Regions from separate parts of the Terrisporobacter glycolicus ATCC 14880 genome, predicted to be linked through region 2. Evidence: riboswitches for the same ligand, from Rfam matches in the RefSeq annotation. Region 2 holds a riboswitch; the other holds the start of a gene.
What was found. Region 2 has a riboswitch for lysine ahead of TEGL_RS12985 (Na+/H+ antiporter NhaC family protein). Riboswitches for the same ligand answer to the same signal wherever they lie in the genome.
Positions count from the first base shown of each region.

Region 1: another riboswitch for lysine. It lies ahead of TEGL_RS07265 (amino acid permease); the one in region 2 lies ahead of TEGL_RS12985 (Na+/H+ antiporter NhaC family protein).

Region 1 covers NZ_CP117523.1:1,481,270-1,486,792, reverse strand. Annotated here, with positions in the region: gene TEGL_RS07270 (LytR/AlgR family response regulator transcription factor) at 1-565, opposite strand, end outside; gene TEGL_RS07265 (amino acid permease) at 1,369-2,820, opposite strand; lysine riboswitch at 3,071-3,247, opposite strand; gene TEGL_RS07260 (lysozyme inhibitor LprI family protein) at 3,380-4,204, opposite strand; gene brnQ (branched-chain amino acid transport system II carrier protein) at 4,399-5,523, opposite strand, start outside.
Region 2 covers NZ_CP117523.1:2,609,775-2,615,297, forward strand. Annotated here, with positions in the region: gene TEGL_RS12980 (pentapeptide repeat-containing protein) at 1-1,023, opposite strand, end outside; gene TEGL_RS12985 (Na+/H+ antiporter NhaC family protein) at 1,111-2,859, opposite strand; lysine riboswitch at 2,968-3,143, opposite strand; gene TEGL_RS19835 (Na+/H+ antiporter NhaC family protein) at 3,348-4,661, shown strand; gene TEGL_RS12995 (tRNA threonylcarbamoyladenosine dehydratase) at 4,790-5,437, opposite strand; gene TEGL_RS13000 (Na+/H+ antiporter NhaC family protein) at 5,512-5,523, opposite strand, start outside.

The DNA of each region.
Region 1 (5,523 bases), 1.1 Mb from region 2:
TAAATCCATGTTCTTTAATCTTTTCATATATATTCTTAAAAACAATATTTACTTCTTCCCTTTCTCCATAAATATTATGTAATATAGCTTTTTTATTTAAACTTTCCATATAAAGAATCCTATCTAAATTAACAACCTTATTTTGATTTTTACTAGAAATAATTATATTCTTATTGCAATTTTTATCAACTTGAGCAGCAGCCTTTAAAAATATATCTTCAAACCTGTTATTACTATCATCTTTTAGAATATAGTTTAATGGTTCTACTTCAAATGAATCTAGTGCAAACTCTTTACTTGAAGTTAAAAATATTATTATTCCACTATATCCACGATTTCTTAAAATCTTTGCTGTATCAATTCCATTAATACTTTTCATTATTATATCTATAATTATTATATTGAATCTATTTGGGTCTTCTTCTATATCAAAAATTAAACTTTCACCATTCCTAAAGGTTTCAATCTTAAATGCATAATTATGCTTATATGAAATTTCATTTATCTTATGTGAATAACAATCTAAAACATCTATTTCATCATCACATAAACAAATATTTAACATTTGCAACACTCCTAAATGTAAATTTATTATAATTTAGCAATCCAAAATAAATATTGAATTTCTTATTTATAATATCAAATTTATTTAATTAGTACATGAATTTTTTTATTATTTCAATATTTGACATGGAAAAAGGCTGTATATATACAGCCTTTAAAGTAAGGAAAAGTAGTAATTACTGATCCATATTATCACTTTTTCAATTTTTAATTGGATTTTATCATTCACTATTGTATGTATTAGGTATATTATTCTTTTCCAACAAATATATCAATACTATGATTTTTTTTATATAAATAAAAGTTTTATTTTATTAATTAATTGTAAATTGTAAATTATACTATGTAGAAAATTATTCATCCTTGGTGGTAGAATTTTTAGTTGTGTTTTGGAAGAAAAAATAAGTATAAAAAAACACTTATTTTTTCTTGCTGAGCCGCTGCAATTACTCCAAGTTTCAATCCTTGTTTTAATGGAATTCATTCTTATAGTAGTACGACCTCAAGTAATTGAAATAACTAGCTTTCAATTATCCAAGTCTTGCAATATGACTTTTTATAATAATTTTATAATAACAAAACTTAAATACTAATTTCTTTTTTAAAAATCACTCTATTGTTAATTATATACTTCTTAAAGTATAAATCAACAATAATTCACATAATAAAATTTCTTATTTTTAATTTTATAAGCATATTTTTAACTTTCTCTTCTATCTTTAAAGTAAAGCAAAAGAAAGCATGTACTTTCCAATAAGAAAATACACGCTTTCAATTATATCTGCTTACTTTTCATCAAACATCTTACATAGCCTTTTTCTTATCTTCCAATCTACCTTCATTGGATTTATTATAAGACTTTTGCGATATAAATCTTATGGCAAGTCCCATACTTATAAGAATTACTGGTCCACCATAGGTTTTTACTATTAGTAAAATAGCTTCTGTTCCACTAGATCCAACGACATAGTCAAGACCTGCTCCCAAGAACCCTGTACAAGATAGTACTAAAGCTATTCCTGACATAGTGTAGGCAAGTACATCTGATTTAAAGAATTTAAAATCAATGTTTTTATTATTTTTTCTAAATGACATATATGCACACATAAGGATTATATATGGTATAACAACTGTTAAAGCTGATAAGTCTGTTAACAATTTAAAGAATGCATCTATAGACTTTAGTCCAAATAGTGGTATGGCTATTAATACTATTAATATTGCACATTGGGTCCATAGTGCGTTTACTAATGTTCCATCTTCTCTTTTCTTAACTAAGAATTCTGGGAATGTTCCCTTTGGAACTTCTCCAAACATAGCTCTTATTGGAGACTCCATCCATATTATATAAGCTGCTATTGATGTTACTAAGAATATCGCCGCATATATTTGAACTACTATTTTTCCATTTATTCCAAAGTTGTTTGCTACTATACTATAAACCACATACCCTGCATCTTTTATACCAGCACTTTCCAAAACTTCTGGTGATGCTATTAATTGTACAGCCACAGAACCAAGTATATATGATAATGCTATAAGTATAGTTGCTATAACCATTGCTTTTGGAAATGTCTTTTTAGGATTTTCTGTTTGTTTTATATATGTCCCTGCAACTTCTGAACCTGATACTGCAAATAGCAACCAAGAAAAAGTTGAGAAATAACTTACATTAAATTTTGGAACAACTGTTTCCACACTAAACTCAGTTGCAGAAGGTGTTCCGTTAAAATATCCAACTACAGTCATTACTATAAATATTATTGTTGCTGCTAGAGTAAATTTCCCTCCAAAATCAGCCAGCTTAGAGAATTTACTTACACCTATTGTTGCTATATATGTCATAGCTATACATATAAATATTGATAGTATTGGCAACAAATAAGCATTGGAATCAGTAAATACGTTTCTTCCAAGTAAAGCCCATGATGCTGCTACAGGTATTCTGGAAAAGACCATTTGTAGATAGAAAAGTATACCTATAAAATAAGACCATGTACTTATGAATGCCCATTTTTCACCTATTGCTTGTTCTACCCAAGTATAAATTCCACCGTCTTTGTCTTTGTTAAAAGATGCCATTTCAGCTATAACTCCACACAGTGGTAAAAAGTATAGTACTGATACTATCACCCATGAAGGTATAGCAGTTGCCCCTAAATATACTGCGTTACTTGCGATGTTAGTAAAATTAAAAGTAGGAACAAATATAAGCATTACTAATGCCCATAATTTTATTTTTTTATTTTCTCCCATGATGTCTCTCCTCTACAATAGATATTTCCCATATAAAAAATTTGCTTGGCTCGAATGACGTGTTAGTGAATTATGTTGCTACCACTTTGTCAACAACCTTACTCGCGTCAATAAGTTGGTTATTGTAATTTATCTATAAATCAGAAAAACATAACTTACAATAAAAAAAGCCTTGAGCTTAACACTCAAGGCTACGTAAATACAAAAATACACTAAAATGGATACAGTATATTTAAGTATATATTATCCCTTAAATGATAGCTCACCACAAAATAATTTGTGACAGTGATACAGATATTCTCTGCATCCCCAGCTGTACAACTTTTTAGCTTCAATTATACAACTTCGGCGATACTTCCTTTCCTAGTAAATTTTTATGCTTTTACTAATTACTAGTACTATTAATTACCGCTCCTCTATCTTTTTTATACTTAGTTTAAATTTATGTATTAATTATACGCCATTTAATGAATTTTGTAAATGTTTTTCACTAAATTTAATTAAATTTCAAAGCAATTTTTTAAATTAACCATGAAAACTAAAGTACCAATATTTGTTATTATCTATAATACCTTTCATTGAACTTCTCACATCTATCAATGGTAATTGTGGCAAGACTTTGGTACATAAAAAGTTTATCCTTTCTAAGCCCCTTTTCTTTTGCCATTTTTTCCTCAACCCATTGAACTTGCTCTTTTTTCAACTTATTAAATAAACTTTTATCCAAATTTGTTTTTAAATCTTTATATAAATTATTTAACATTTCATCACTTAACTCATAAACTGCTTTTGCACTTTCAACGTCCTTCATATCATAAGATCTTAGAGTCTTTATTAATGCTGCTTGATATCTAAATATACCATCTCTTTTAACTGCTAAATCTTTAGCTTCTTTAGCTTTATTTTTATAATCATTTTTAATATTTTTAGCTGTTTTGCTTTCCTCTTTAGCCTTATCTTTTACTGTCTTTTTCTTTTCTTTTTTTGCTTCTTTTTCTTCTTTTTCTTCTTGGTCAGGATTATTCTTTAAGTTTACACACTTTTTCTTTAAATCCGTTGCAGCCTTTTTTATTATGTCACTTTCACTATTTATTGTTTCTATTGATGCACAAAGCTGTATTGCCACATCGTAGTGTTTCTTTTCCTTAGAATCAATTGCTTCTATTAAATTATTTGTTTGCTTATAAAGTGCATTTGCTTCTTCTTCATTATTATTTTCCTCTTTTGCTAAACCAAATAAGTTCTTTGCTTTATCGTATTCTTCATTTGTGGCTGCTCTTTTCCCATCTTCTAAATATTTATCATAAGATGATGTATCCTCTTTTTTGCTACATCCTACAACAAATAAACATAATATAGTTAATAGCATTATTACTTTTTTCATTTACTCAATCCCTTCTTGCTTTACAAATATTTCTATTTTATATATTAATTATATTAAATATTTTGTTGAATATCTATATATTTTATAGAATTAATATATAGTTAGTCATAATAAAATCTTTAAGTGCAAATAAAAAAGCCTAAGAGAAAATTAAATCCCTCAGACTTTTTTATTATTGTATAGTATTTAAATGTTTATAAGGCGTCATCAATTCTGTCATATCCCTTATCATCCTTATGGTTTGGTATAATGCTTCCTATAATACCTCCAATGATTGCTGGAATAATCCAGTTAAATCCTAAAGTACTAAGTGGTAATTTATTTATAAATGCAATTTCGAAGCCCATGTTATTTGCAACTGTAAGAATACTTACAAGTAGTGCCACATATGTTGCTCCTTTAAATGCATTGTCATTTTTAATTTTGTGACCAAATAAAGTCATTATTACTAAAACTATTGTTGCAGGGTAAATAACTGATAATATTGGTGCAGAAAATTGTATTATAGTACTTACACCAAAGTTAGATACTACTGCGCTAAATATACATACAACAATAACTATAGTTTCATATTTTAAAGCACCTTTAGTTATTTTAGTAAAGTATTGTGCTGTTGCTGATACAAGTCCTATAGCTGTCGTCAAACATGCTAGTCCAACTATTATTGCTAAGACTACTTTTCCTGGTTTTCCTAATAATTGCTCTGTTATGCCAACTATTAGTGAAGTTTGGTTTATATCTTTTGGGCTAACTCCAGCAAATTGATGAGCCACAGTTGAACCTAAATATGTTAAACCTCCATATACTATAACTAAGGCTACTGCAGCTACAAGTCCAGCTTGTAAAGTTAATTTTATCTTTTGTGATTCTTCTGTATATCCCTTTTGAGTAAGAGAAATAATTACAACTGCAGATAGTGCTATTGCTCCTAATGGGTCCATTGTTTGGTATCCTTGAGATATACCTTCAGAGAATATATTGCTTATTACTGGTGCTTCATTTAAATCACCAAGTGGTGATACTACACCCATTATTATTAAAAATATTAATGCTATTAACAAAGCTGGCGTTAAGTATTGTCCTATAATGTCTACTACTTTAGATGGTTTTATTGTAAGAACAAGTGTTAAACCAAAGAATAAAACTGAGAATAAAATTGGGCTGAATCCACCAAAAATTGGTTGTATTCCCATTTCAAATGTTGTTGCACCTGTTCTAGGTATTGCTAAAAGTGGTCCTAGGCAAATCATTATTGCTGTTGCCAGAATAAATGATAACCTTTTCCCAGTTCTTCCTAGTACAGTGTTTATATCTCCTTG
Region 2 (5,523 bases):
TTCAATGAATCCGATAAAATTAAAATGCTTTAATGTTTCTAAATTATAAATAACGTAATTATTATCAATATCCAAACCAACAATTAAATATATCAACGCAAATACTACTATTAGAAATATTCCCATAAATAGTGCATTAAAAGGTCTCTCACCATAACCACAAGATATTCTATACAAAAATGATCCTATTTTTGGAATAGGGTCCAGGGTTTTACTTTGAATTTTCTTACATAAATAATAATATTCGCCAAAGTTATTATCTAAAGTATTTTCTTTAAATTTATTTGCAATAGCCTGATAAGTTAAATATAGCCCTTCATATTCTTCTCTAGTTTTTTTAATTTCTACTAATTTATCAAAAAATGTTTTTTCATCTAATTTAGTTTTATACTTATCATCAAATTCAAAATCTAAAATATAACATTTGTGTGTTTTAAATCCACTTAAGTCACTATCCGAAATTTTTATTTCATTCAATTCACATTTATTTGCTATCATACTTTTCATCATGCATATTTCAAATGAAGTATTTTTTATTAAACAATTTTCAAATATTGAATATGATAAATCACAATTTTTGAATTTACTATAAAACTCACAATTATAGAATTCACAAGAGTAATTTATTGTATTATTCAATGACGGTGACTTTATATTATCTTCCATAATAAATATACAATTTTCAAAAATAACACCACCTAATATAAATTTACAATCATAAAATTTACAGCCTATTATTCTACAATTGATAAATTTTGTATTTGCAAAAGTACAATCTTTAAAACTTGCACATATTATATCTTTGTTTGAAATATTATAATAATCTTTTTCATCTAACAATCCCTTTTTGCCAATGAATTCATTTTCTGTAATTTCATAACTATATCGATTGTCTGGATTATAGTCAGTCATATTCTTTTTATGCTTTATAATATAACTATAATTTTTTTCATTATTTTTTTTCCTTTTATCCAATTGGATCTTTAATTTATAATTTTCTTCTTTAAAATTTACATAAGCCATAGTAATTTCTCCTTTTATAAACTCTATAACTTATTATTTGCATAAAAAAAGACTTAAATGCATTATCATTTAAGTCTTTTATAAATATTAATTTTCTAGTAATTCATTTCCTTGTATATCTTCAACTTCTACACTCTTACCAAGTACTTGTATTCCTATAAACATAGCCACAAATGCCAATGGTAAAACTAAATAGACAGGTAATCCAAATCCCGCTGGTATATATCCAAACACTATAGTAATAACTCCCACAAATATTGAATAAGGCATCTGTGTTCTAACATGGTCTATATGATTACATCCAGCTCCCATAGATGAAAGTATTGTTGTATCTGATATTGGTGAGCAATGGTCTCCAAATATAGCTCCAGTTAATACTGCTGATGTTGCAACTATTACATAAGACATATCTGGATTTATTGAGTATGCAAGTGGTATAGCCAGAGGCATAAGTATTCCCATTGTTCCATAAGAAGTCCCTGTTGCAAATGATATTATTGCCCCAAGCACAAATATTAAGCTTGGTACTATAAATGGAGGCAGTGAACCTGATAATAATGTAATCAAATATTTTGCGGTTCCTAATTCTTTTATTACAGACGAAAGTGACCATGCACATATTAATATTACACCTGTTATTACTAATGTTTTCATTCCATCCACCCAAATATCTAGAGCTTCTGATACAGTAAACATTTTTTTACATACACCCATAACCATTGCAACTATTCCTGCAAATAAAGCTGATTGGAAAAGAGCAACAGATGCATCTGCATTTGAAAAAGCTTCTTTTATTGCATTAAATGATGCTGGTGAATTTTGCATAAGCTGAATTACTGTAGTGTCCTCTCCACCCATTATTGCAGTATATCCACTGTAATAAAAAGCAAATAACGCTCCAACTATCAACGCTCCTATTGGTATTATTGCATTCCAGACACTTAATTTAACACCCTCTAATGGTTCCATATCATCATGTTTACTTAAATTTTTATTCACTTCTTCGTTTGAAGTAAGATTTTGACTCCCTCTTCTACATTCTAACTCAGCTTTTCTCATAGGTCCAAAATCCTTTAAAAGTAAAGCTGTCATTACTATAAATCCTAATATTAATAGATTATAGAATCTAAATGGAATTGTATTTAAAAATACTCCAAATGCATTTGTTTCAACTCCTATACTTTCAAATGCCGTACCTATAAGCCCAACTTCTAAACCTATCCATGTAGAAATAATTGCTAAACCTGCAACTGGTGCTGCAGTGGCATCTATTATAAACGCTAATCTTTCTCTTGATACTTTCATTTTGTCTGTAACAGGTCTCATCATAGGTCCTATTATTAAAGAGTTTGCATAGTCATCAAAGAATACAAATAATCCTGCAAACCAAGTCATTATTTGAGCACTTTTTGCTGTTTTTGCTTTATTTGATAAGGCTTCAGCTATGGCTTTTGCTCCACCCATTTTTCCAACTAAATTTATAACTCCTCCTATTGCTAAAACTTGAAGAATTATACCTGCATTCCATGGATCTGCTAAAGATCCCACTGCCCTTTGAATTAAATCCAAAAATGAATAAAATATTGCCATAAAAGGATTATTTCCTGTTATATTTAATATAAATCCCCCTGACATAATCCCTATAACCAAAGATACTATAACATTTTTAGTTATAAAAGCAAGTGAAATGGCAACTAGCGGTGGTATTAAAGTCCATAAACCAAATTTATCTGCATTTTGTGCAGCAACATCAACTTCTTCTGCAAAAGATAATACTGTTGTCATTATGAATAGCATGGTTGTCATTAAAAATAATCTTAAATTTCTTCTTCTCATTTTATTTCCCCCTAATATTTTTGTAGTGAACATTATAAGGGCTATTTTTTTCATTAAAAAAACCTTGATGTAAGAGCATCAAGGTCATAATTATACTAAACTATAAATCCATTTGATAGCTCAACACTAATTTCTTAGTGACAGTGGCATATATATTATATATACCCCCAGCCAAATAACCTTAAAGCTTCAGTTATATGCTTCGGCGATGTTTCCTTTCACAATAAATCCACGTTGCTTAACTCATTATTGTTACTGATAAAAATCGCACCTCTACCTTAAATATTCACTTATTAATATGAGTATATATCACCTTCCTATATTTAGCAACATTTAATTCTGTCTTTTTTACCATATATATATTATAAATATTTTTTTATATTTAATTAATATTTTGATATTATTTCTCTATAATTTTATTATGATGATAAGTTATGGGAGGAATTATTTATATGAGAATTTTTTTAATAATTATTATTACAATAATAATGCTAATATTTAGCGTTTTTAATAATATTTTTTTAGGATACGGTTTAACTATTTCTTTAATTTTATTTTCTTTAGTCGGCCTAAAAAGAAATAAAAGCATAAAGGAGCTTCTTGAATTATATACCTTTGAATCTAAAAGAAGCTTTCCAATTATAAAAATTTTATTATTAATTTCAATTTTAATAAGTGTTTGGTTAAGTTGTGGAACAATTCCTGCAATAGTTTATTATTCACTAAAATATATTAACCCTAATCTATTTATTTTATTTTGTTTTTTAATCCCAGCTTTAACATCCTTTTTGATTGGAACTTCCTTTGGTACTATAAGTTCTATAGGCATACCTCTTATTATTATTGCACAGGCATCTAATCTTAACTTAAATTTAGTAGGAGGAGCAATTATGTCTGGGGCATATTTAGGTGATAGATGTTCACCTTTATCTTCTAGTTTACTTCTTCTATGCAATTTAACTAACGTTGATTTATTTAAATATATTAGAAAAATTTTCATTTTTGGTATTATTCCAACTATGGTTAGTATTATTTTTTATTTATTATTCTCCTTTAAAAATCCTTTAACTTTTATTGACAATTCACTAAGTTTAACTTTATACAATGATTTTCATATTAGTTTTATTTTATTAATACCAGCTATTATAATTATTATTTTATCGTTAAAAAAAGTTTCAATTTCAAAATCAATAACTATAAGTATAATAGCTTCAATAATAATTTGCTTTATTATTCAAAAAATAACTATGATAGATTTGTGTAATTATATTATATTTGGATATAAAGCCTCTTCATCCTTATCAAATATTATTAAGGGCGGTGGCATTATTTCCATGCTTAAAACTTGTTATATAATTATTATTTCATGCTGTTTAACAGGATTTTTTAGTGGATTAAATATTTTTAATGGTTTAGAGACGTATTTGAAAAAAATAAAACTAAATAAGAGTAAGTTATTTTTAGTAACCTTATTTCTTGGCTTAATAATTGCATCTATTGGATGTAGCCAAACTATAGCTTTTATTCTAACTATAGAAACACTTAAAAATAGCTACGAGAATTATAATAATGAAGATATGGCTATGGAATTTTCCAATTCCGCAATCGTTACATCTGCCTTAATCCCATGGTGCATAGCTGCACTCGTTCCTACTTCAGTCTTAGGCATAAGTAATTACAAATTTATCCCATATGCTATTTTTCTATATATAGTCCCATTTTGTCATTTATGTTATTGTATCTACTTGGATTTTTATAAAGATAAATCACAAAAAAATTTTTCTAAAACAAAAACTTTTTAGAAATAAATTTATTATTATATATTTATAGGAATGTTATTAAGATAATTTTTTATACCTTCTAATAAAAATAGTAATAGTTTTAATCGGTTATTATTAAAATTATTACTATTTTAGTTTTAAAATTCAAACTATTTTATATCAAGTAAGTCCTTTATAACCTGAGATGATATTATCAATCCTCCACAGGAAGACATAAAAGGCATACTTCCTGGTAGTATTCTATGGCCATTTGATATCTTTTCCTTAACTTCTATAGGTTGCTCTGTGGAAAATACTACTTTTAAATGCTCTATTCCTCTATCTCTAAGTTCTTTTCTCATAACTTTAGCCAATGGACAAGTATGAGTATTTGAAATATCATTAATTTCTATCTTTGTGGGATCTAACTTATTCCCCATACCCATGGAACTTATTATTGGTATGCTTTTATTTAAACATAGTTGAATTAATTGAAGTTTTGATGAAACCATATCTATAGCATCTACAACATAATCATAATTTTGACTAAATATTTTGTTACTACTTTCCTCATTAAAAACACAGTTTACTGCATTTATATTTAAGTCTTTATTTATATCTATTAATCTATCTTTTACTACTTGAACCTTATCTTTGTTTAAATTAGAATTTAATCCAGGTAATTGTCTATTAAAATCACTTTCTTCAACCTTTGCATAATCTACTATAGTTATATTTCCTATGCCAGCCCTTATTAAGGCCTCTACACAAAAACTACCAACTCCACCTACTCCTATGACAAGAACATGAGAATTTATTAATTAAATACTAAAAATCCCTTCAAATTATTGTATCTAACAATCTAAAGGGATTTTTTATATTTTATAATAAATTAAGCTATTAA